DNA from 3 places in the Paenibacillus sp. FSL R5-0341 genome. Region 3 is predicted to be linked to each of the others. Evidence: riboswitches for the same ligand, from Rfam matches in the RefSeq annotation. Region 3 holds a riboswitch; each other region holds the start of a gene.
What was found. Region 3 has a riboswitch for thiamine pyrophosphate ahead of MKX75_RS02260 (ABC transporter substrate-binding protein). Riboswitches for the same ligand answer to the same signal wherever they lie in the genome.
Positions count from the first base shown of each region.

Region 1: another riboswitch for thiamine pyrophosphate. It lies ahead of thiC (phosphomethylpyrimidine synthase ThiC); the one in region 3 lies ahead of MKX75_RS02260 (ABC transporter substrate-binding protein).
Region 2: another riboswitch for thiamine pyrophosphate. It lies ahead of MKX75_RS04315 (ABC transporter ATP-binding protein); the one in region 3 lies ahead of MKX75_RS02260 (ABC transporter substrate-binding protein).

Region 1 is NZ_CP150241.1:698,467-706,736, forward strand. It holds gene MKX75_RS03300 (alpha/beta hydrolase) at 1-438, opposite strand, end outside; gene MKX75_RS03305 (IclR family transcriptional regulator) at 798-1,541, shown strand; TPP riboswitch at 1,691-1,804, shown strand; gene thiC (phosphomethylpyrimidine synthase ThiC) at 2,226-4,004, shown strand; gene MKX75_RS03315 (aspartate/glutamate racemase family protein) at 4,339-5,040, opposite strand; gene MKX75_RS03320 (hypothetical protein) at 5,218-5,385, opposite strand; gene MKX75_RS03325 (zinc ribbon domain-containing protein) at 5,838-6,656, opposite strand; gene MKX75_RS03330 (YafY family protein) at 6,730-7,680, opposite strand; gene MKX75_RS03335 (response regulator transcription factor) at 7,765-8,270, shown strand, end outside.
Region 2 is NZ_CP150241.1:947,982-956,251, reverse strand. It holds gene MKX75_RS04325 (DUF5695 domain-containing protein) at 1-2,321, opposite strand, end outside; gene MKX75_RS04320 (hypothetical protein) at 2,409-2,606, opposite strand; TPP riboswitch at 2,978-3,080, shown strand; gene MKX75_RS04315 (ABC transporter ATP-binding protein) at 3,239-4,006, shown strand; gene MKX75_RS04310 (ABC transporter permease) at 3,993-4,817, shown strand; gene MKX75_RS04305 (ABC transporter substrate-binding protein) at 4,860-5,942, shown strand; gene thiM (hydroxyethylthiazole kinase) at 6,455-7,267, shown strand; gene thiD (bifunctional hydroxymethylpyrimidine kinase/phosphomethylpyrimidine kinase) at 7,264-8,076, shown strand; gene thiE (thiamine phosphate synthase) at 8,076-8,270, shown strand, end outside.
Region 3 is NZ_CP150241.1:457,796-466,065, forward strand. It holds gene MKX75_RS02225 (ABC transporter permease) at 1-701, shown strand, start outside; gene MKX75_RS02230 (TetR family transcriptional regulator) at 853-1,452, shown strand; gene nfsA (oxygen-insensitive NADPH nitroreductase) at 1,445-2,188, shown strand; gene MKX75_RS02240 (TatD family hydrolase) at 2,497-3,327, opposite strand; gene MKX75_RS02245 (ABC transporter ATP-binding protein) at 3,410-4,318, opposite strand; gene MKX75_RS02250 (ABC transporter permease) at 4,356-5,114, opposite strand; gene MKX75_RS02255 (thiamine-binding protein) at 5,114-5,404, opposite strand; gene MKX75_RS02260 (ABC transporter substrate-binding protein) at 5,659-6,699, opposite strand; TPP riboswitch at 6,906-7,018, opposite strand; gene MKX75_RS02265 (VOC family protein) at 7,180-7,566, opposite strand; gene MKX75_RS02270 (hypothetical protein) at 7,793-8,270, shown strand, end outside.

The DNA.
Region 1 (8,270 bases), 240 kb from region 3:
GAAGCCATAATCGAACATGACGACGTTGAACCCAAGTTGATGGGCATAGTGTGCCAGGTCATACATGGGTACCCATGTTTCTTCACGATTGGCACCATAGCCGTGACTGAAAATAATCGTTTTGCTTGCGGCATTGTCAGCAGGAATATACCATCCCTGCATCGTCCGGCTGCCATCTGCTGCCGGGAACGTGATGTCTTCGTACTTCATATTCTTGGCCTGCATCGGATTGGAGAAGACCGGCGCTACTGTTGGATTGGATAATACCCATGCGATATAACCATGCAGTGCAATAAAACAAAACAGTAGAAAAAATACAACGGAGAGCAGCAACGCTACGATAATATGTTTGAACCGAATCAGCCTCGGTGATAGCGAAGAGGGCAGATCGGACACTTTTGTTTGCAGCGGGGCTTCGCTCTGGGATGTTGGATACATGAATGCCCCTCCTTTGAAGTTCAGTTGAAGATAACAACGACATGAAAAGAGAATTGCGTCTATTTCAGAGCCTGCTTCAGAGCGATATCTTAATGTAATATATCTTTATCGTATGTTCCAATATAGTCAAAGTCAATTGATTGAGGGCATTTGTTACGCAATTGTTATATAGTTCTTAAGATATATGGGTAACATTACCTTAGTGTGCAAATTACAGGGGATTAAGTCTTATAAAAAGGAAAATTTTACACTTTCTCCTATTCTGAATTTGGCTCTTTTTGGTTTACAGATGAGACCGTTTCTCATATAATTTATGTAACCAAGTTTCATGTGATGAAACATGAGGAGGGCATTATGCCATGGAAGATCGTAAGTTAACCGTCCGGGCTGTGGAACGGGCGCTGGATATATTATTATGTTTTACCACACGCAGTGATCTGGGACTCACCGAGATTGCCAGCCAGATTGGTTTGCACAAAAGTACAGTGCACCGCCTGATGGCTACGCTGGAGGATCGAGGGTTCGTGATCCGGGATGCGGCAACGGAGAAGTACCGACTTGGCATCCGAATCTGGGAGCTGTCAGCTCATATGTCCCGCAGTGATGATCCGGCTATTCTATTGCTGCCTGCGATGGAGCGACTGAGAGATCGATTGGGGGAGACGGTAAGTCTGTACCTGCGTGATGGCAGTGAACGGATTCGGATTCAGGCGGTGCAAAGTGATCAGGCGATTCGCCGTGTCGCTCCCGTTGGCGTTAGACTCCCGTTGTCTGTGGGGGCTTCCAGCAAAGTCCTGATGGCTTTTGCCACGGACGATGATCGTGAAGAACTGATGAATGGACCGGAATGGCCAGTGTTTATTGATCCGGCGGTGTATTTGGCGCAGATGGGAGACATCCGGGATAACGGATATGCCACAAGTTATGAGGAACGTGAGCCGGGGGCTGCCGCGGTATCGGTACCAATTATGGATCGCAGAGGCAATATTGCAGCTGCCCTCTCGGTCTCGGGACCTGTCAGTCGACTTTCACAGGAGACTTTGCATGAATATGCACCTGTATTAAAGGAATCGGCTACGCAGATGGGGCTCATGTTATCCTGATGTTGATGTAAGGTTCGTCTCCAATGGAGTTTGATCATTTGGAATATAAAGGTTGTTTTTATGTTCCGGTTGCGCTAATCTGTTATGGACGGCCCATCGGGGCCAGCTTCATTGAATATGAACTGCGGCGTGTGTATGCTGCAACTTGTTAACGTTACTGGGGGAGTCCGAATTGTCCGGACTGAGACGGAATCGCATGAGATTCCGGACCCTTTGCACCTGATCTGGATCATACCAGCGTAGGGAAGTAATCGGCGATATGACCACAACCACCACATGATGTGACCCTTGTAGTCTCCGTTAAGGAGCTGCATGAAGGTGCATTATTGGTGATGGACATTAAAAGTCGGTTCCTTCGGGGACCGGCTTTTTTATATACAGTGAACGGGCGATATAGCACATACTCCATGGACTTCTTTTTCAGTAACCTGCGAAAGTGGATTAGGCCAAAGAGAGAAGTCGCCATAGATCCATGATCTGTGGTAACCTCCGTTCTGTTGTTAACTGTACATGAATGATGTCTCCCCTGGTCTGGCGTAGGATCGCTCTTTCTTCTCTGCATTGCGCATGATTTGGGACAGGTACGTAACCAAGTTAATGATGATACCAACCAAACCAAGCGAACGAACACTGAGGAGGAGACAATCGAACATGAGTACAGGAAATCAAACGGGACAACAAGCGATGGAACAGGAACATAACGGTCAGCAGGTGGAAAAGGAAACAAGCGCGGCCGGACGGGTTCAGCCCTTTCCGGGTAGCCGTAAAGTCTACATTCAGGGCTCACGGCCGGACATTGCTGTTCCGGAGCGTGAAATAGCCCTTCATGACACGAATACTCCCCAAGGGGTGGAGCATAACGAACCGCTGCGTGTCTACGATACGAGCGGCCCCATGACTGATCCCGCATTTCACGCGGATATCCGCGCAGGTCTACCAGCTCTGCGCACCCGTTGGATCACAGCGCGTGGTGATGTCGAAGCTTACCAAGACCAACCGGAGGATAACGGACTGAAGCCCGGAGGAAAGAGAGCTGGAGCCGAAGAGTACCCTGGATTGCGCGGAAAACCGCTACGGGCACAGCCAGGACGCTGTGTGACTCAGATGCACTACGCGAGGCAGGGAGTCATTACGGCAGAGATGGAATTTGCCGCCATTCGTGAAGGCGTGGAGCCGGAATTTGTGCGGCAGGAGCTGGCGAGTGGACGGGCCATTCTGCCATCCAACATCAATCACCCGGAGAGTGAGCCGATGTTGATCGGTCGTCATTTTCACGTGAAGATCAATGCCAACATTGGTAATTCTGCCGTATCCTCTTCCATCGAGGAAGAGGTGGAGAAGATGACTTGGGCGGTACGTTGGGGATCGGATACCGTGATGGATCTGTCCACAGGCAAAGACATTCATACGACCCGGGAATGGATCATCCGCAATTCACCAGTGCCGATTGGCACGGTGCCGCTCTATCAGGCGCTGGAGAAGGTGAATGGCGAAGCGGAAGCGCTGACCTGGGAGTTGTACCGTGACACCCTCATTGAGCAGGCAGAGCAGGGCGTGGATTACTTTACGATTCATGCAGGCGTGCTACTACGTTATATCCCGATGACCGCCAAGCGAATGACAGGCATTGTGTCTCGAGGCGGGTCCATTATGGCAGCATGGTGTCTTGCGCATCATCAGGAGAATTTTTTGTACACCCATTTTGAAGAAATCTGCGAGATTATGAAAAGGTATGATGTGGCATTTTCACTGGGAGATGGACTTCGTCCAGGCAGTATCTACGATGCCAACGATGAAGCGCAGATGGCGGAACTGGCTACGCTCGGGGAGCTGACGCAGATCGCGTGGAAGCATGATGTGCAGGTGATGATCGAAGGTCCGGGGCATGTGCCGATGCATAAGATCAAGGAGAATGTGGACTTGCAGATGGAAATCTGCAAAGAAGCACCGTTCTACACACTTGGGCCGCTAACGACCGACATTGCGCCAGGATACGATCACATCACGTCCGCCATTGGGGCGGCTATGATTGGCTGGTTCGGCACGTCCATGCTCTGTTATGTTACGCCAAAAGAACATCTGGGCCTGCCCAACAAGGATGATGTGCGCGAAGGGGTTATTGCCTACAAGATCGCTGCTCATGCCGCCGATCTGGCGAAAGGCCATCCACGTGCTCAACGCCGAGATGATGCATTGTCCAAGGCGCGCTTCGAGTTCCGCTGGAGGGACCAATTCAATCTGTCTCTGGACCCGGAACGGGCATTATCCTACCATGATGAGACGCTGCCGGCAGAAGGCGCCAAAGAAGCTCATTTCTGCTCCATGTGCGGACCGAAGTTCTGTAGCATGCGCATTACGCAGGACATTCGTGCCTTTGCAGCGGACAAAGGATTGTCTGATCATGAAGCTGTAGCAGCGGGCATGCAGGAAAAGGCCGAGGAGGAGTATCGAACACGTTCCTAGGCGTCACTACAGCGTAAGCTGGGCAGTCTGAAATAGAGATAAAGCCGTCCCTCTCTGTCATTGCAGAGAAGAACGGCTTTTTTTGCTGTGACATGAGTTTATTTTAAACTAGGCTAGCGCTCTCCATGTTATTCAGAATTAGCTTTATGATTGTTCTGTGTCCATATCTTATACAGAATGCCTGCGATAACAAATAGGAGGGCGTCACTGAGCTTAGGAGCTCCTCCATATAGAAATGCAGAACAGGAAAAACCCACTATGAATAGTACTATAATATAGAGGGAACGCATATTAGTTCACCTCGTTAATTAGTGGTGTTAGTTAGTAAGTGGTTTCATTGCGGAGCCACGCCCAAATGCTTCTCCAAATACGTTGCAAGCAATGCCAGCGGGCTATGGGTTGCCAAGCCCGTATCTGTTGCAACCTGTGCAGCAGCGGGAGCCATAGAAAGCTGGGCTGCGATTACCCTTTTACCCGGATACTGTTCAGCAATCTGTTGTAAGCCTTCACGTACCGCTTCGAGGTACCCTTTCTGATCTCCACGCATAATCAACTCAAATGTCCCCGGGATGCACACCGCTTCCGTCTGAGATACCTTGGCGACGTGTAATTGCCCACTCTCATTCTCTTGCTCATGCTTTTGCTGTAACGCCTGATTCACCCGTACCATCGTTCCTTCAACAGTTGCCGGGTTGGTGAACACGATGATGAACTCTCCCGGTACTCTCCGCATTTCCTGCAATAGCGGATCATCTATGCCAATCACCGGCACGGGGACCTGTTTGGCTTCCTGCTCCAATACTGTCGCAAATAGGGTGCAAGTGACCAGAATGGCATCGGCATGACACTCAGCGATCCATTGGAGCGTCTGGGCTACCTTCTCATGAATAACGGCATCGGAAAAGTCAGCGTCATGTTTAAGACGGTCCAGACCTGGATCGACGTAATGGACCAATTCAACTTCATAAGGAGCAAGCGTCTCTTCAATTAAGGCGATGTTGGAATAATGAGCGTGAAAACAACCAATGGTGATCATGTGATAAGTCCCCTTTTACAGTTCGGATATGTCATGGATCTCGTAGATATTTAAACCATTATAAAAACATGACTGAGGACTGTACAGTCGTATATTGCTCAACGCCAATAACCGCCATTCCGCCAAGCTGCGGAAAGACGGTTGATAACCGGACTCGAATACGGTCAGGTGTCCATTTTATCGAAGGGAAGGAGAAGCATTCTTCTTCGCCATTTTTTGCTGTAGAATTTCATGAAAGGATAGACCTTGAGTGTTCTCATTCTCCTTTTTAGGAGCAGTGGTCGCCGTGTTGCGCGGATATTGGTGGTGGTACGGGATCATTTGCTGAATAGGCATGCGGATCATCTTGGTTCCTCCTTTGATGCATTTTTTGAATTATGTATTTCGACTGGTGATATTGCCAGGTGCGCATATAGGTACATATGACTTGTTAGACGAAATAGATGACTTTAGAATGTAATTCCAATTGGATTGTAGTGATTTTACCCGGTTTTAAGGAGATGTAAACGTTTTTAGGGAAATTCAGGAGGAAAGGACCTGATATGAAAGGTTAGATATGGGAGGATCGAATTGGTTGTTATGCGAATAGTCCCAATTTTAAGGAAGTCAATGGTACCCGCATATGAGGCATATTGTCTGGTTGAATAGGTAGGTTACGTGCTAACTAACTTGGTACTATAGGCGGTTGTATCATGGGTTAAACATCAAAAAAACCGCCGAGCGAACCCGGCAGCTTGTGTGATATGAAGAAGGATGTGAGGATGCTTTTACCCTGTTTGAGATGCATAGTATTGTCTTTATCTACTTTGGCGAACGGCAATGTATATATCGACTTGTACACTTTCAGGATTCAGACTGCGTTCATCATACAATTCGAAATCTCCTGTGAACGTACGATCGCTTTGTTTATCCCATGCCCACACGGCTCCCCATGCTTCGCCAACAACCTCTGCCATCGGTCCTTTTCTGGAAGTGAATACGGCGTAAGTCGCAGGAGGGAGCAGAATATCATTGAATCCTTCAGGTAATGTTTCATCGGAGCTGACCTCATGCCCCACTAGTATGGTGTACTCTCCGGTAATGCCATCCGTGTAATCCGCGTAACAGCCATAGCGGGTAGCTTCAGGTGCAGGGAGGTGCTCTGAGGCAAAATAATTGTTCCAGAGTCTCTGAATACAGCCTTTGCCACTGATCTCAATGGCATTGGTTGTGCGGGCGGATACGCCTGCAAGACGTTTGCCGGGGAGCGTGACATAACGAACGGGCTGGGCAGATAACAAGGGATGGATTGTAACCTGACCCGGTATAGCAGAAGTGGTAGAGTTTTCAACCAGAGATTCTGCATGCTGATCCGTTGTATTCGTGCGCCAACGTTTCAAAAAAGGAAGCTGGTTTCGCAACATCGAACGAGCGGACTCCTCGTCCATGCCCTCGTCCTTCAGAATGGCAGTGCACATCTCCGTCATGCCTTCGAGTGAAATACCGGGTTGCTCGAACTGGCCCTCTTTGTAACAATAGATACAGTACTCACGGGTTGTGCTTCCATCTGCTTCCGTTCCGAATTGGGCAGGGGTTGTGAGCGGCATGCCGCAGCTTTGACATACAGTGACGTTCATGATGGGTTCCTCCTTGTATATGTACAAATTGAATATATCTGAAGTATACGGGGAGGAACTGGACAGCTGTCTGTCAGGTTTGAGTCGGAGGTATATAATTTTGTACAATTTGCCCGGCGATACGGCAGATCTCGTCCCGAATATGCTGAGGTTCCAATACCTCAACATCTGCGCCGAAGCCCAGAATGAACCCATATAACCAGGCATCCTCGGGAAAAGCAACCTGGCTGATATAATATCCAGTCCCATCAGGGATGACGTTCTCGATCCCAAACCATTCTTCCGCAATATGACGAACGCGAGCATGGAATTTCAAGGTTAACCCAGCCTGATTGCCTGGGCGGGTCCATTCCTGCTGCCAGGGTCTGTCCTGTGGGTTGATTACTTTACGCTCGAAGCGCTCATCAGCAAGTGTGACATCTTGCATGCGTACGAGTTTGAACATGCGAAATTGATTCCGCTCGTGGCAAAAGGCATACAGGTACCAGGAATGCTTCTTGAGCACGATGGTATGAGGGTCGGCAGTTCGGTGAGTCTGTGCACCTTCTGCACTGCAGTACGTAAAGGTGACGGGCCGTAATTGATCCATGCCCTGCTCGATAAGTTGAAGCTTGATTTGCAGGGCTTCGGGATGCGTCCAAGTCGAATAATCAACGATGAAACGATTGGTGTTGGCCTGAAAATCGTCATTTTTGGCTTCAGGCACGATACTGCTGAGTTTTTCCACCAGAAGCTCACGTGCCGCATTGGCATGAGAGGTGGATACACTGCGCAGCGCCGTGACGATGGAAGCGAGGTCCTTGTCTGTTAACACGTTTCGATCCAGACGGTAGCCCTCAGCCAAACCAATGCCACCACTTGCCCCTTGATACGTCACCACCGGAATGCCAGCTTGGCCCAATGTGTCGATGTCCCGATAGATGGTCCGAATGGATACTTCGAACGTATCTGCCAAGTCTTTGGCTTGTACTCGTCCACGATTGATGAGCAAAACTACGATAGCTAACAAACGCTCCAGTTTCATATCTATGGATTCCTTTCATTGGTTTATCTGTTGGATTCAAATATGTTATAATGCCCAGCATCACACATAGGAGTGGAATAAGCAATGAAGCGAATTACGATTCTGATCGCAGACGATGAAGTTGAGATCGCTGATCTGGTTGCTTTACATTTACAAAAAGAAGGATATCACATCGTTAAGGCCTTTGACGGGAAGGCGGCGGTACAAGCTGTTCAGACCCAAGCGATAGATTTGGCGATTCTGGACATTATGATGCCTGGCATGGACGGGTATGAGGTGACCCGTAAAATTCGGGAGCAGCATCATTTACCGATCATTTTCCTGAGTGCCAAAACGTCAGATATGGACAAAATTACGGGACTCGTGATGGGTGCGGATGATTATATGACCAAACCGTTTAATCCGATGGAACTTGTTGCTCGGGTTAACTCTCAGTTACGTCGATCTCTGCAATTCAGCCAGTCTGCGCCTGTTCAGCGCTCTATTCTGGAGAAGGGCGGGCTCATCATCACGCCGGATCAACATCGCGTTACACTCTACGGCAAACCAGTGGAACTAACACCGAAGGAGTTCGACATTCTGTATCTACT
Region 2 (8,270 bases), 490 kb from region 3:
TCTGCACTCAATGTCTGCAATGCGCCGAACAGGCCCAGGTCTGCTTCCCCTGTCATCCCGCGCCAACCATTCAATAACGGTACATTGGCTCCACCGCCAGTTCCATTCGTACCATAGTTGCCTTTCTCGGCCTGATACGTCCAGGAAGCTGCACCAAAATTGTCTGGGTCAGCACTAATCTGTCCCGAGTTAATGGCCCCTACGTTAGCAATCTTCGCGGCATAGGACAAGCGCTGTTGTTCTTCCCGCTTGGTGCCTTCATGGAACCGAATCCAGTCATCCATGGCGTATCCGGCCAGTGAGGTTGTGTACTGGAAGTTAAACCAATTCTCCCCGGTAATCGTTACCGGGTCCGTGTAGTAATACCACACCGGCATGTGTCCACGGGAAGCACGGGTTTTGAGGTTGATTTTGCCCATTATCTCCAATGCTCTACTCTGCTCTGTTACTTGATCCGAATGCAGCTTCGCTAGCGTGTATACGGCTTCCTCGCCTGTATTGTCATAGCTATACTCCGAACCATAAGGATACGTCGTATTCTTGAAATTCCCGTATTTCGTTCTCATTTTCGTGATAATATCGTTGGCCTCCGTGTCATATCCTTCTTTTTTCAAAGCCTGAATGATATCCGGAGTCGTCAATTCTCCCATCAGCCCGGTGTTCCAGTTGTAGGCGACAGGCCCTTCGTAGAGGGCTTTAAAAATGTTATAAGCGCGCAGCAGATAAGTTTCCTTGTCATGCTTGTAAGTAACAAGGTCAGGGTATAAATCCGCAATTTTATACATGCTGAAGTATGTGTTATACACATGTGGATAAGCATATCCACGGTAGGTAGGTGTTGTATTCGGCTCGGGCATCAGAAAATCGTGAATCAGATAATCTTCATGATGTCCATTCATCAGATTGGTCCAGATCGCTGTTTCCAGATAATCATCCACGGCCCGAATTTCCCGGGCAACGGGTGTCAGGGTGTTCTTTTCAGCCAGAAACTGTCCATGCGTCAGTCCCCAGTCATCTCCCCAACCCCAGTAGCCGTTGAACACATTGCGCTTGGACTTGGTATTCATCATCCAGTCATCAAACACTTTGTCCCGGATATCTCCCGGCAGGTTCCACTGGGTTTTATCCACCATAAAGGTCGAATGATCCTGCAACGCTTTGTCGACGGGATCAATGGCGTAGAATTGCAGTACCGTTTTTTTGCCACCATCATATTCCACAGTCACGTTATTGGGTCCCAGCTGGCTGAACTGCAATTCATAGATTTTATGATCGCCAGGCTTGCTTTCCTTTAACGGTACAACCGTGCCATTGGCATATTGCACTTTGGTGATGGTCTTGGACGTACGCAGATCCACCTTTGCTTTCTGATTGGTCGGCACGATCATGCCTGGAACTACGGTTACATCAATAAGTCCCGCGTTATACAGTGCATTTTTCGCAGCATGTTCGTCCGAAACAGCCAGGAACTTGAATCCGTATGTCTTGGACTGGCCTGCTTCCAGAACCAGGCTCGTATTTGGCAGATATCCCCGGTTGGTGGATTTGATCACGTTGGAATGAATATAGAAGACGTTCAGCCCTTCAATCCATTTGCCTTCATTTGCCGGATTCCAGGCCCACTTGCTACCCGGATGTTCCTCATTACGCCACCGATCCTGGTACTCGAATCCTGCTCCCGTCGTTGCATCCGGAATCAGCATCAGATAAGAACCAATGCCGCTTGGACGGCTGGCCGTAATATAGGAGCTGTTGTTGCCAACAAACGAGTGTGTAACAACCCGTGTCTCATATATCGCATCACCGTAAGTCCACTGTTCATTGAATGGCAAGGGCAGACCGAAATCACCAATCTCCAGCTTCTGGCCGCTCGTATTCTGCACTTCAATCTTCCACAGAATGGATCCATCCGTCTGGGTGGTATAGGTCTCGATCACTTTGAAATTGCGAATCCCCTGGGCATTCGATGCATTGGCATACGTCACCGTCACCTGATTACCGGAGTTCGTGATCGTCCGACCATCTGCCGACAGATTGGTCCAGGCTTTGGTCCACGCCCCACCATTCAATCGATACGTGAACATCAGTTCACCAAGCCACTGGTGGTCTGCTGTATTTTGTTCTGGTGCAACGGTTGGATTCATAACGTATTCCGTCGGAAAAGCATCGCCCTTGATCTTAATGGAAGAGATTTCACCATGACTTCCCGTCTGGAGAATGAGCTTGTCAGTGGACAACTCGTGGGCATACGTTTGATCCGTAGCAAATACAAGCGCAGCCGCCAGGGATAACACTGCGGTCAACATCATTTTAAACCTCATGAACTTGGCCTCCTCATATGGACTCATCGTTAACGTTCATAGGCTGTTACACGACTTATAGCCGTTCTTCATTTTGCCCTTTTAACTTCAGCCGCGCGAATCACCTCCTCTCCATCTTGTTGCTGTCCCTCCCCCACCACTGTTCACCTCAAAATCCGCTAATGCGGGTAACTGAATACGATATAATCCTGCACCGTTATCCGTTTCTTCAAGGCAATACATGAAAGGTCCGCGCTGAATGGCAACTTTACCAAACGTATCTCTGATGTGATCATGTCCATGCAGGTATGACGCTGCTTCGATCCACTTGGCTACATCACTGTCCTGAAATACCATGCCATAGTGCTCTCCCTCTTCTTGACCCGCAGCAATGCGAAAATTACGGATGGCCCGGCTGGGTTCAGCCCCCTCGATGCGATCATTCAGCGCCTCCCATTATTTTATTTCTCATTGGAACCTCTCCTTGTTCTATTCAACATCCTCATTTTACAAATCATTACAGGTCGATGAAATCATCATTTCCAACTGAAATTTGTATGATTACAACCTCACTCCCAGGATGTGACTCCACGCTCATCTCAAGAAATCCATCATGCTGCCTCTTTACAGTTCATGTTCAAGTGATATATGCTGAACACACAACTGCATATCTTGAACTTTTGCACTAGGGGAGCCCTGCGGCTGAGACGAATAGAACTATTCGGACCCTTTGAACCTGATCTGGATCATACCAGCGGAGGGAAGTGGAGCGGCCTTTTAGTAAGCGGAATTTTTTCATGTATGTGAAGATAAATTGCGGATTTAACTTACAGACCCACTCATTTCTCCGGAAATGGGTGGGTCTTTTTTGTTTCTTTTGCAGAGTACAGCATGCCGTTGTTATTGTAGCAGTCTGGCATCAAGGGGGTGAGGATCAGATGACCAACCATGTAACCATTGAGAACGTTAGCTTCGCTTTTCCTGAAAAAAAGGATTTACCCGTACTCGCCAATGTGTCGCTTCAGGTTCAACAAGGAGAATTTGTCTCGCTCATCGGCTCCAGCGGATCAGGTAAAAGCACACTCTTCAAGCTGCTCGCAGGCTTGTATGAGCCAACCGTCGGCACCATCGATATTGCTGATGTACCGCAAGGACAACGGCTCGGACGAGTCGCCTATATGCCGCAGAAAGATCTGCTGTTATCCTGGCGTACCGTCATGGAGAACTGCATGCTGCCTGCCGAGCTTGCACCAGGCCGTCAGGACAAGGACAAACTACGAGCCGATATCATCGCGGGATTGGCAAAGTTCGGCTTGTCCGGTTATGAGCAGGCCTATCCGGATGAGTTATCCGGCGGCATGCGGCAGCGGGTGGCACTGCTGCGTACCTTGCTTACAGGCGGGCAGCTCATGTTGCTGGATGAACCCTTCGGTGCACTCGACGCTTTAACCAAACGAGAAATGCATCGCTGGTTGTTGGAGCTGTGGGAGGACTTTGGACAAACCGTGCTGTTCATTACACATGACATTGAAGAAGCCCTGCTGTTAAGTGATCGTATCATTCTATTAACTCCAGAGGGGCAAGGTCAGCAGTTGAGGGAAACGATGGTTCCTTTGCCACGCCCAAGGTATTCGGACATGATCTACGAACCGGCTCTTGTGCAGATGAGACGACAACTGGAGGAACAATTACATGCGAAGCGATAGAGGTAAGGTCAGCGTCCGGACGTGGTGCTCGAAGTGGATGTCGAAGTGGTTTTCCCAATATGGTTTGTTTATTCTGCTCATGCTCTCTTTACTGGCGATATGGGAAACGATTGTGCGTATGGGATGGGTGCCCTCCTTCATCATTCCTGCACCAACGGCCATCGCAGGTTCACTCGTTGAGCATCGTCATCTGCTGCTGACCATACATCTGCCTGCTACCTTTATGGAGGTTCTTGTTGGTTTTGGCTTGTCCATAATGACCGGTATTATGCTAGCGACAGGCATGCATATGAACCGATCGATTGAAAAGGCCTTGTATCCCTTCATTGTGATCAGTCAGACGATCCCGCTGATTGCTCTGTCCCCGGTATTTATCCTGTGGTTTGGTTACACGCTGTGGAGCAAAGTCGCCGTGGTGTTCCTGATCGCGTTCTTCCCCATTGTGGTCAGTACCTACGACGGACTCCGCCAAGGCGATCCGGAGCAGCGTGAACTGCTACTCACCATGGGTGCCAGCAAGTGGGATATTTTTCGCAAACTCCAGGTTCCGCTGGCACTCCCTTCTTTTTTCTCGGGGCTAAAGATGTCTGTGGTGTACTGCGTGGTTGGTGCAACGATTGGGGAATGGCTTGGTGGCAGCAAAGGTCTCGGATACTTCAGCCGCCGCATGTCCAGCAACATGAACACGGATGCGATGTTTGCCGCTATTGTGCTGTTATCCCTGCTGGGAATCGTTTTGTTTGTATTAATTGCCTGGATAGAGAAACGGTTTAGCATACTGCGTCATGAAAGTAAAAGAAAAGTTGGATAAAAATTAGAGGTAAACAAAACGATGAAATGAGGACCTTCATTTATGAATAACAAAGGCATCTACTCCCTGCTTCCCATCATGCTCATTAGCCTTTTCCTGATCGTTAGCGGATGCAGCACCACGAATACTAGCCAAAATACGCCAACAACAGATTCTGCAACCAACGAACAACAAACTGACAAGTCTGCAACCGAACCAGCATCAGACGCCATAGATAAACTGTCTATCATGCTCGACTGGTACCCGAACGCAGTACACTCCTTCATCTATGTTGCTCAGGAAAAAGGATACTTTGCAGACCAAGGTCTGGATGTCGAAATTCAGATGCCTGCGGATACCAATGATTCACTCAAACTTGTTGCTGCCGGGAAAATTGATCTGGCTCTGAGCTACCAACCCCAAATATTGCTCGCACGTGGTGAGAACATTCCTGTACGTTCCATTGCTGCTGTTGTTCGCCACCCGCTTGTGCATCTGTTGACCGAAGCGAATGGCAACGTGAACTCCCCCAAGGATCTTGAAGGAAAAACTGTCGGTTATTCTTCGATTCCGCTGTATGAGGCGATGGTACGCACGATGATCAGCAATAATGGCGGCAATCCCGACAACATAAATCTGGTCGACGTTGGGTTCGATCTGATTCCTTCGCTGGCTTCCGGACAGGCGGATGCGATTATGGGTGGTTTTATTAACCATGAACAATTGATTTTGGAGAAAGAAGGACATGCCATGGAATCAATTAACCCCGTTGATTATGGTGTGCCCGATTATTATGAATTGGTCCTGACCGCAAGTGAAGCTGGCATTGAAGCAAAAAAAGATCAGCTTACCCGGTTCGTCAAAGCGATCCAGGAAGGACAGAAATATGTAACGGAGCATTCAGAAGAAGCCTTGAATATTCTGCTCGCTCATGAGAATGAAACGTCTCCGCTTGACCCGGAGATCGAAACCAAAAGCCTGGCGATGCTACTACCACTCATGAATGAAGAAGGTCAACCGTTTGGTCAGCAGGAAATGGCGTCGTGGGAAAATGTACGTGCATGGCTCGTAGCAACTGAATTGATTCCTGCATCGGTGAAAGCCGAGGATGCTTTTATTAATCTGCAAGGAGAGCAACGTAAATAAAGGAAAAGTGACTGAACACAAACAGATTGAAAGAAATGGGATTAGCCTGAAGCAAGCATAGGAGGATCAAAATTTATAACAATCCTAAGTGGCTTGATGTGCATTTCGGAAGATTGATATGCGTTTGGATGGCTTGTTGATATGTATTTGGTAATGTACATTAGCGCTTATCTTCAAGCCTACTGGGAGCTGAAACGCTCCTTAACTTGATCGAAACAGAGCATCTACGACCGCTAACGAATCTGAGGCGTCCTATTCAGGGATTTGGAGCGGTTGCAGAAATCTAAAGAACCTGAAACATGTTATATCAGAATAAATAGCTGTTTGCAGCGTTTTGGTCAGGAGATTCTGAGAATAACGTGTCTGATGTTCCTTACATTTCAAAAGGAGGACCTGACATTACAGTCTGCGCCCCTACTCAACAAGGAGACTCATATCCTATTATTCTGCTGAGTGACCCCAGATATCGGCCTTCCGCCGATGGGGTTACTTCATAACAAGGAGGAAATTATATGTCTTATCTGGAACGTGTTCGTACGCAAAATCCGCTGGTACACAACATCACCAACCTTGTCGTGGCTCCCTTCACAGCCAATGGCCTGCTTGCACTAGGTGCGTCCCCTTTTATGGCCTATGCTCATGAAGAGGTCGCTGATGTTGCCAAGATGTCAGGAGCTGTAGTACTCAACATCGGTACACTCGATGACAAAGTCGTTCAGGCGATCCAACTTGCAGGTCAATCGGCTAATACACATCATGTACCTGTGGTGCTTGATCCCGTCGGCGCAGGGGCAACCACCTATCGCACGGAAACCGTGCAGATGCTCGTTCGTGAGCTTCGCCTCACGGTGCTGCGCGGCAATGTGGCGGAAGTCGCCAATGTCATCGGTGAGAGCTGGAATATCAAAGGTGTAGACGCAGGATCAGGTGAAGGTGACCGGATTGGAATTGCTGAGCGGGCAGCACAACAACTCGGCTGTGTCGTGGTCATTACGGGAAAAGAAGATATCATTACCGATGGACAATCCACATTCCTCACAAGTAATGGACATGCCCTCCTCACTCAGGTCACGGGTGCAGGTTGTCTGCTCAGTTCGGTGATTGGCGCTTTTACAGCCATAGCGGAATCAGAAGCCGATCTTCTAGGCAGTGTTGTTGAAGCGCTCGCGTTTTATGGTGTAGCAGCTGAACTGGCGGCAGAGCGAACGGCTCATCAGGGACCGGGTAGCTTCCAGATTGAGTTGTTGAATCAACTGGCACAAGTGACACCCGACCTCTTGGCGGAGCACGCACAGATCCGTCAGATCCGTGGAGGTGCAGTATGAGCATTGCTCAAGCGCTAACCATTGCAGGCTCCGATAACGGGGGCGGCGCAGGAATTCAGGCCGATCTGAAAACATTCCAAGAGCTTGGGGTATACGGCATGACCGTTATCACCGCTATTGCTGCCCAAAATACAACAGGTGTGCAGGGCGTTTTTCCCATCCCTTACGATGGCATTGCCCAGCAATTGGACTCGACCGGCGAGGACTTTCAACCAACCGCAACGAAGACCGGCATGTTATATAGTGCCGAGATTATTAGGCTAGTTGCTGAGAAATGGCAGCAATATCGTTGGTCTAATCTGGTCATCGACCCCGTGATGGTCGCCAAAGGCGGCGCCCCCCTGCTCCAGCAGGAAGCGGTACAGGCGCTGGTTACGGAGCTATTGCCCCATGCCCTGATCACAACACCTAATATTCCTGAAGCGGAACTGCTTACTGGGATGGCCATTACGAATCTGAGTCAGCGAGAAGAAGCCGCAAGACGAATTGTACAGATGGGCTCGACGTATGCTTTGGTCAAAGGTGGTCATGATGAAGGAAGTGGCATGATCGTGGATGTGCTCTACGATGGGCAGTCTTTTCATTATCTGGAGAATGTTCGTGTGGTAACACGTCATACACACGGAACAGGATGCACATACTCTGCTGCGATCACCGCAGAGTTAGCCAAGGGTTCACCTGTTCTGGCTGCCGTTACGACCGCGCGAGCATTCATTCAGGCAGCCATCGAAGATGAGCTGGGGATTGGGGCCGGACATGGGCCAACGAATCATTTTGCGTATCAGCGCAGACAGCGGGGTGAGCAGTGATGCGCCCTTGGGATACAGAAGCGGTACGACGCGCGATGCAGGTGTATTTGGTGATGGGCAGCGTCAATACAACGCAGGACCCTGTGGAAGTGCTGCGCCAGGCCATTGCTGGTGGCATCACGCTGTTCCAGTTCCGTGAAAAGGGAACTGGCGCCCTGGCTCACGAAGCTCGCATCACGCTAGCGATGCGGCTT
Region 3 (8,270 bases):
CCGCTTCAGGCGCACCTGCGGATCAGGCAGCTGAAGCTGCTACGAACCTGACTACCCGAGTGGAAGGAACGACAACGTCCATCAACCCGGTTAACGGGATGAATAATCAGATGGTGCCAATGATGATGGTACTGGCTTCGTATGTAGGAGCCATGATCATGGGGATGAATCTCCAGACAGCGATGGGCATGTTGTCCTCTACCTATTCCCGCTTGACTTTGTTTGGCGCAAGAGTAGTCATTAACGTGGGTTCCGCATTGGTCGTTTCCTTGCTAGGATCATCATTGATCGTGGCATTGGGTGGACAAATTGAACAAGGATTCGTCGCATTTTGGTTGTTCCAGGCGCTCTTCCTGTGCACGTTCATGTTCTTCTCCCAGTTCTTCCTGATCTGCTTCGGACCGGCAGGAAGTCTGTTCAACATCATCTCACTGTCCTTGCAACTGGTATCCTCCGGTGCAATGGTACCGCGTGAATTGCTGAACAGCTTCTATAGCGGTATTGGGCAGTACCTGCCTGCAACATACGCCGTTCAGGGTATTCTGAGCGTACAATTGGGAGGCCCAGGAGTTCAGTCTGCTGCGGGCTCTATCGTGATTGTACTGTTGGTTGCCGTTGCTTTGTCACTGGTCGTGACGTTGTTGAAAAAACAACGCATGCCAGCTGGGGCACCAAGCCCGGCTCAAGCGGCGAACAACTAATACAGTCATATTATTGACTCATAGGATAGGACAAGCACCCCGATGATTTTCATCGGGGTGCTTGGTGTAATATAATAGACAGATAGATTACCTGACTACAGCCCTTGAGCTGGAGCAAATGAAATGAACGGACAAGAGGGAGCGGGACGGAATGACGGAACCGGAGTTGGATATCAAAACGAGGATACTGCTTGCAGCCAAGAAGCTTTTTGCACAGCAGGGGTATGACGGGACGAGCGTTCGTCAAATCTGTGATGAGGCGGGTGCGAATGTATCGCTGGTCTCATACCACTTTGGCGGAAAAGAAAAGGTGTTCGAGGCGTTATTCGAGCATTTTTTCCCTGGACATATGATGAACTCGCTGGCGGAAGAGTCCATGTCCTCGCCTGTGGAAGGTATCCGACGCATTATTGGTGAAGTTGTGAAGTTCACGATGACGGATCGGGAGATGAGCGATATTGTGCAGCTTGAAATTACACTGCGTACACATCGCACAGCTACCGTATTTCGTTTTCTGGACCCTGTCTGGACCCGTGTGAGGGAACTCCTGCAAGAAGGAAAAGACCAGGGATTGTTCCAGGTCGAGTCCGTGTCATATGCCATGCTTCAGGTTATGGGTGTGGCTTTGGCGCACAAACGGGCCAAGAATTCACGATTTGGCTTTGATTATCAAGATATGAATACAGACGAGCTCGCTGAGCAGACGATTGAGTTCGTACTTCGAGGATTGGGAGTGAACAGCCATGAATGAAACGATTGAGTTGATGATGAAACACCGCTCTGTACGCAAATTTAAGCCAGACCCGGTGAGTGATGAGCAGCTTGCAGCCATCGTAGCGGCTGGGCAGATGGCTTCCTCTTCAAGTAGTGTGCAAGCCTATACTGTGATTGCTGTGACGGACTTGGAGCAGAAAGCCAAGCTGGCTGAATTGGCAGGCAATCAGGCCTACGTCAATGAATGCCCTGTGTTTCTTGTATGGTGTGCTGATCTGTATCGGCTGAGTGATGCTGCGAAACGTCATCTTCCTGAGAAGGAATCGTATGCTGATTCCACAGAGAATTTCATGGTAGCCACAATTGATGCTGCACTGGCTTCCCAGAATGCTGCTCTTGCAGCTGAGTCACTTGGCTTTGGAATTGTATATATTGGCGGGCTTCGTACCCGGATTGAGGAAGTAGCCGAGCTGTTGGGATTGCCGGAGGGCGTATATCCGGTGTATGGCATGTGTATTGGTATTGCAGATCAGGAAACGGGAATTCGGCCACGTCTGCCACTTAATGCAGTGCTGCATCATAATCGCTATAATGCCGAGCAGAGCATCAAAGGTGTTGAGCAGTACGACGAGACAACGACGGCGTACATGAAAGAACGGACCAATGGTGAACGAACGACCCCATGGTCCGAACTGATGGCGAAGCGCCTGACTGAGCCAACACGGTTGCAAGTGAGACCGTTCCTGGAAGGCAAAGGATTCTTGAAGCGTTAAGTTGAACTGAAGGTAGTTACACTTGCCACTCCGATGACAGAACAACCTTCCGATCGCTGTTATCCCCGGATTTTTTGATCCAATTTTGTGAAGGTGAAAATCTAGTGATAGCGTATGCTTCCGAAGTAGCTTTCTTTCAGAAAGCTTTTAGGCGACCGCTCTGCTTCCTCAGGTTATTTCTATCCTCTACGTTCCTGTGTAAAAATTTAGTTCAACTGATATATATATATATATATAGTAAATTAGAAGTCAGTCGGTGGCGAAGCCGACTGGCTTCTTTGTGCTGTGCTTGCGCTACCAGATTGTACTTAAGTTAAGCCATAGAAACGCTTCGTATTCTGATAAAAGAGACGGGCGGCCCGTTCGGTTCCCATGCCGGTGATCTCACTCCATGCTTGAATGACCTGTCTGGTCATGGCCGGGTGTGTCATTCGTCCCTGAAATGGTCCTTCGAAGGGCCAAGGTCCGTCGGTCTCGGCCATCACTTGTTCCGATGGATACTGCCGGGCGAGTTCACGGATCTCTTCTTCATACCGAATATCCGGCGTGAAGGAGATGAAATAGCCATTGTCCGCCATACGCCTTATGGTTTGGCGAGATCCTTTGAACCAGTGGAAATGAGCGCGTCGGAATTGATATTTCTCCAGCAGATCACAGACGATATCCGCATCATCGTATACCGCATGAAGGACAAGTGGTTTGTTGTGCTTTTTGGCGAGTTGGATGAAACGTTCGAGCAGTTCGATATACCCGCTCTGATCGAAGTGCTGTCCTGCCTGCTCGGCTTCCATACGGTTGTAATAGGGAAGCCCAACTTCTCCTATGGCTATGGCTTGTCCCATATGCTTCTCAATCCATTGGAAGAACAGGTCCATTTCTGGAACGGAGGGCAGTTCCTGTTCCGGATGGAAACCGAAGGCCGGATAGATGGTGCCTGGATGTTGTTTTGCAAGCTCCAGATTGGCCTGGGCAGAAGCAAGATTCATGGACACGGCGATGACTGCTTCGACTTGCTGAGACGGGAAAGATAGCAGCATCTCACGCTGTTCATCAGGCGTATACTGATCGAAGTGAATATGAGCATCAATTAAGGGCGCGAAAGCTTGAGCATGCACGAGGGAATTCCTCCTTGTGTTCATTTATATTTTAACTATGTTACGCAGAATTTCTTATGGCGGATCACCCATTAAAGGAAAATAATAACTTAAAAAACCCGCGCTATTATGATAGGCGGGCTTTCTGCTGTTCTTCTCTCATCCACTGTGCAATCTGCCGTTTACGCTCAAGGAATGCGGACTCCTCCGTAATTTCTTCTCGTCTTGGGCGATCAAAAGGAACATGTACTTCGTGCAGCACCGTTGCAGGTCGGTTGGATAACACATAGACCCGATCGGCAAGCAGCAATGCTTCTTCGATGTTGTGGGTGATGAACAGCACCGAGCGGCGGTTCTGTTCCCAGATATCGAGCAGCCAGCGCTGCATGTCGCTACGTGTCAGGGCATCCAGCGCGCTGAAAGGTTCGTCCAGCAGCATCAGTTCCTGCGGACTGAGCAGGGCACGCAAAAAGGCAGCACGCTGCTGCATTCCGCCCGACAGCATATGAGGATAGGCCTGCTCAAACCCAGCAAGACCCACGCTGCTTAACCACTTTCGAGCCTCTGCAAGTGCTTCGGCCCGAGGGGGAGCGCTGGAAGCTACTTCACCAGCAAGTAGTACGTTATCTTCAATGGTACGCCAAGGGAAAAGAGCAGGCTGTTGTGGCATGTAACTGATCTTGCCACGTTGGCCGGTCACATTGAGATCATTCATCAGCACTTGCCCTTCCTGGGGCTTCAGCAGACCGCCGATGATATGGAACAGGGTGCTTTTGCCGCAGCCAGAAGGCCCAACAATAGCGACAAACTCGCCTTGCTCCACAGTCAGGGACAGGCCGTTCAGAACCGATAATCTGCTCCGTCGTTCGCGGAATGAGGCATGAACATTAACAACGTCCAGTGCAGGTGGAACAAGAGCAGGAGTAGCATTGGCAGGTTGATCAGGGGTAGCCGAGTGAAACTTTTCACCATGCTTGGGCTCCATTACGCTTGCTCCTCCTCTAGGCAGGACTTGTCCGTCCTGTTGCCGATTCATATGATCATCACTTCCTAATATACAGATTACATCTTTACTATCGCTTCTGTGGCCGCCAGCGCACGAGCAGCTTCTCCAGCAGCGCAATGAGCAGGAAGAGCAGCAAGCTGAGCGCGACAATAATCATGATCGCCACGAATAGGCGGTCCGTACGATAAGCTGACTTTTGCAGCATCATATAATAACCAATACCCTTGTCTGCACCAATCCATTCGGCGATGATGGCACCCATCACGCTATAGGTAGCGGCGATTTTGACACCGGAGAACACGGATGGCAGCGCATGGGGAAGCTCCAGCTTCCAGAAGATCTGATGACGTTTCGCACCAGCCATGCGCATATAGTTCATCATCGCTGCATCTGTACGGGTCAAGCCGTCCATGGCCGCCACTGCAACGGGGAAGAAACAGACCAGGATGATCGTAATCAGCTTGGGCAGCAGCCCGAATCCGAACCAGATTAAGAGGAGCGGTGCGAGCGCGATGGTCGGGATATTTTGACTAAGAATAAGTAAAGGATACAGGGCTGACTTGAGAAAAGGGACCAAATGCAGCACCATCGCAATCAGCAATCCGACCGCTGTGCCAGCCGCAAATCCGATCAGCGTTAACTGAATGGTTGCGGAGGCATGCATGCCAAGTCGCTCGGCCTGGGTTGTCGCTTCGCGGGCGATGTCGGACGGTGCAGGCAGCATCCATTTCTCAATATGGAACAGGGAGACGGCTCCCTGCCATATCGCTATAAAGAGAATAACCGCCACAATGGGCGGCCATACACTTTTGAAATAGGCAGGCATTAGCGATACTTCTCCGTCAGGGTATCCATGCTGAAGCCAGTAGGGCTATGGGCGATTTTGATCTGAGAGATGATGCTTGGGCTGCCAGCCTCTACGAGTACCTCGTGCATTTTACGGACAACCTCGAGCAGTTCTTCCAGTTCCCCCTCCATCGTGGTGTCGAGCGCGTTCACCTGATACTTCAGGCCAGATTGCTGAATAACTTCAATGGCACGATCTACGTAAGGATAAGAGTTCTCGCCATTTGGCGTTTTCGGAATAACCTGAATGCTAAGTAGTGTGCTTGCCATGAGAGATCACGGCTCCTTTCGTGATAAATTGCATGAATTGAACCAGATTTACACTTATAACTTCGATTGCAGTACCCTCTTCCGATCACTGTTATCCCCGGATTTCTTTAATGAATTCTAATGGAAGAAATCCGGGGATAGCATATGCTTCCGAAGGAGCTTTCTTTCAGAAAGCTTTTAGGTGGGCGCTTCGCTTCTTCAGATGGGTTCTGCACTCTTCGTTCTTGTGTGAAAAAGTTAAACTTAAGCAATTTTTATTGGGGTAAAAACTCGTTTGTATATGCTTTGCTCACATCGATCTGTTCATCCAGCAGTTGTTTGCTAAACATCCAGTCGGTGTAGTTCTGCCACACTTCCTGTTTTTGTTCACCCCAGCGTGGGGCGTCATCTGTGTACTTGGGACTGAGCCATTTCTGGCTTGCCAGTACCAATTCCTTGTCCAGATCCGGTACAGCTTTGATCAGAATGTTCGCTGCATCTTCGGGATGATCAATCGCGTATTGATATCCTTCGGAAGTGGCTTTCAAGAATGCTTTCACCAGCTCAGGATCGTTCTGAATCGTCTGCTCGTTCGTTACGAGGACAGGTGTGTAGTAATCCAGTGCATCTGAATAATCTTTCACATATAACATGTCGATCGGTTCTCCGCGCAGTTCGGCTTCAATACCCGTCCAAGCGTAGAAAATCCACGCGAAATCGATGTCCCGTTTGACTGCGGTGAAAAAGTCAGCGTCACCCATGTTAATGTTTTTCACTTTGGATACATCAGCTCCGTCGCCCTCCATAATGGATTGCATCACGGCTTCTTCAACAGGAGAGCCCCAACCGCCATAAGTTTTACCTTCAAAATCTTTGGGTGACTTGATATTTCGATCCGCCGGAGCAGCGAACCCGGATGTATTATGCTGAATAACTGCTGCAATGGAGACGAGTGGAACACCCTGTGTGCGGGCTTGAGTTACACTCTCCTGATAACTTACGCCAAAAGGCACTTCATTCGATGCAACCATCGTATCTGCTCCACCAGCACCTGGTTGAACAATCTCCACGTTCAAGCCTTCTGCCTTATAAAAACCTTGATCCACGGCCGCATACAGGCCGGTATGATTCGTATTCGGTGTCCAGTCGAGCACCACTCTAATATCTTTCAGAGCGGCAGTGTCACCTTCGTTGCTGCTTTCCGTATTCGTGCTGCCGTTCTGTTCTGCCGGGGCAGCTTCTTTGCCGCCACATGCGGCCACCGTCACCAGTAGTACGCATAAGAGCAACAATCCCATTGTTTTACGCCAATTCATTTTTGATTCTCTCCTTCGGTATGTCCGGCCGATTGGCACGGGTACTCCTTGGCTTCATATCCAATCATCTTGCATAAATCGACAGATTTATACCAGTTGGATCTGGATGACTTATTTTTGTTTCGATAAATAAAACAAAAAAAGCGTCCCGTAATCCGGGACGCGTGCAGGCGTTAGAGAGGTGGCGTTCAGCCATAGGGCTGTGCCATTTCGATATACTCCGATTCCTACGCTGGCATGATCCAGATCAGGTCTAAGGGTTAGTATCTTGGTGGGATACACTCTCAGCCGGCCAATTCCGACTCCCCTGGGAAACTATGAAGTTACGGGCATTACTAGGTGTAATTATAGGCCAGCGGGTGGAACGTGTCCAGTCAGGAACTGGATAGAGTGCGGTCGGAGTGGAGCATGCCATCCATCAAACGAATTACAGAGGTCATTATTGAACCGTCCTAACTGTCCACACTCCAGCTGAATTTCTCAACGTTGGAAGAATTCGATCCATTCTTTCTCCGGACCATAGATGAAGAAATAACGGTAACCGTTAGGCAGTGTGATGATTTCTCCATCGATAAATTCGGCTTCGGTGGCTTGGACGCGTTTGTACTCAGAATCAAGGTCATCTACATGGATGGCAAAATGGTGCACCGTACCTTCGGCAGGCAGCTTGTCGCTGTACCCTTGAATTAACTCTATTTCCGTCTCATTGCTTCCATTGAAGCCGAGGAAGGCAAGCTGAATGACGCCGTTTGTATGTGTCACCCGGTCTTTCAGTTCCAGTCCAACAACCTCCGTATAGAAACGGAGTGTGGTATCCAGATCACGAACGGCAATGCCGACGTGGTCGATGCGCTTTTGAAAACTCATCGTAGTAATCCCCCTTATGATCCGTGAATGTATTTTTGACCAACATTTCCCTAGCATATTAAGGAGTATGATAGTTGTATAAAACCTAGCTGTCAAGTAGGGATTAGTGATATGTACACGTGTGAAATTGAGCTGGAGTAACCATCTATTTATTATGTAGTTCACAGAATGTTCACTTATGTGGTGGGGTTCATCATCTCTATAATTACGAAGGTAAACAGAGAGGATGAGAGAATTGCCAACAAGCAAGAAGGAACAAATTATTTTCGGATTAATGATGTGTACAGGGATGGTCGTGGTCATGATGTTCTTCAATCTATGGCACAGTGGGTTACTCGGTAAGATGTCCCCGCTTGAAATAATGCTTCAATTCATATTGTGTTTTGTCATCGCGTTTCTGGTGGAATCCTTCATTGTTGGCCCTGTGGCGAGAAAGATTGCATTCTCCTTGCCTTTCGACAAGTCCAACAAGATTCTTGGTGTGCTCGCCATGTCATTTTTTATGGTAATTGGCATGGTTCTGATCATGTCCATGTATGGAATGATCTCGGCATATCTTGCGGATCAGTTAAGTGGGGGTTCCATATTCCGTACCTATCTTCAGACGATCGCTCGTAACTTCAGCTTGGCACTTCCATATCAGTTGATCGTTCTGGGGCCACTCGTCCGATATGTATTCGGTAAATTTATCAAGGATAACGGGC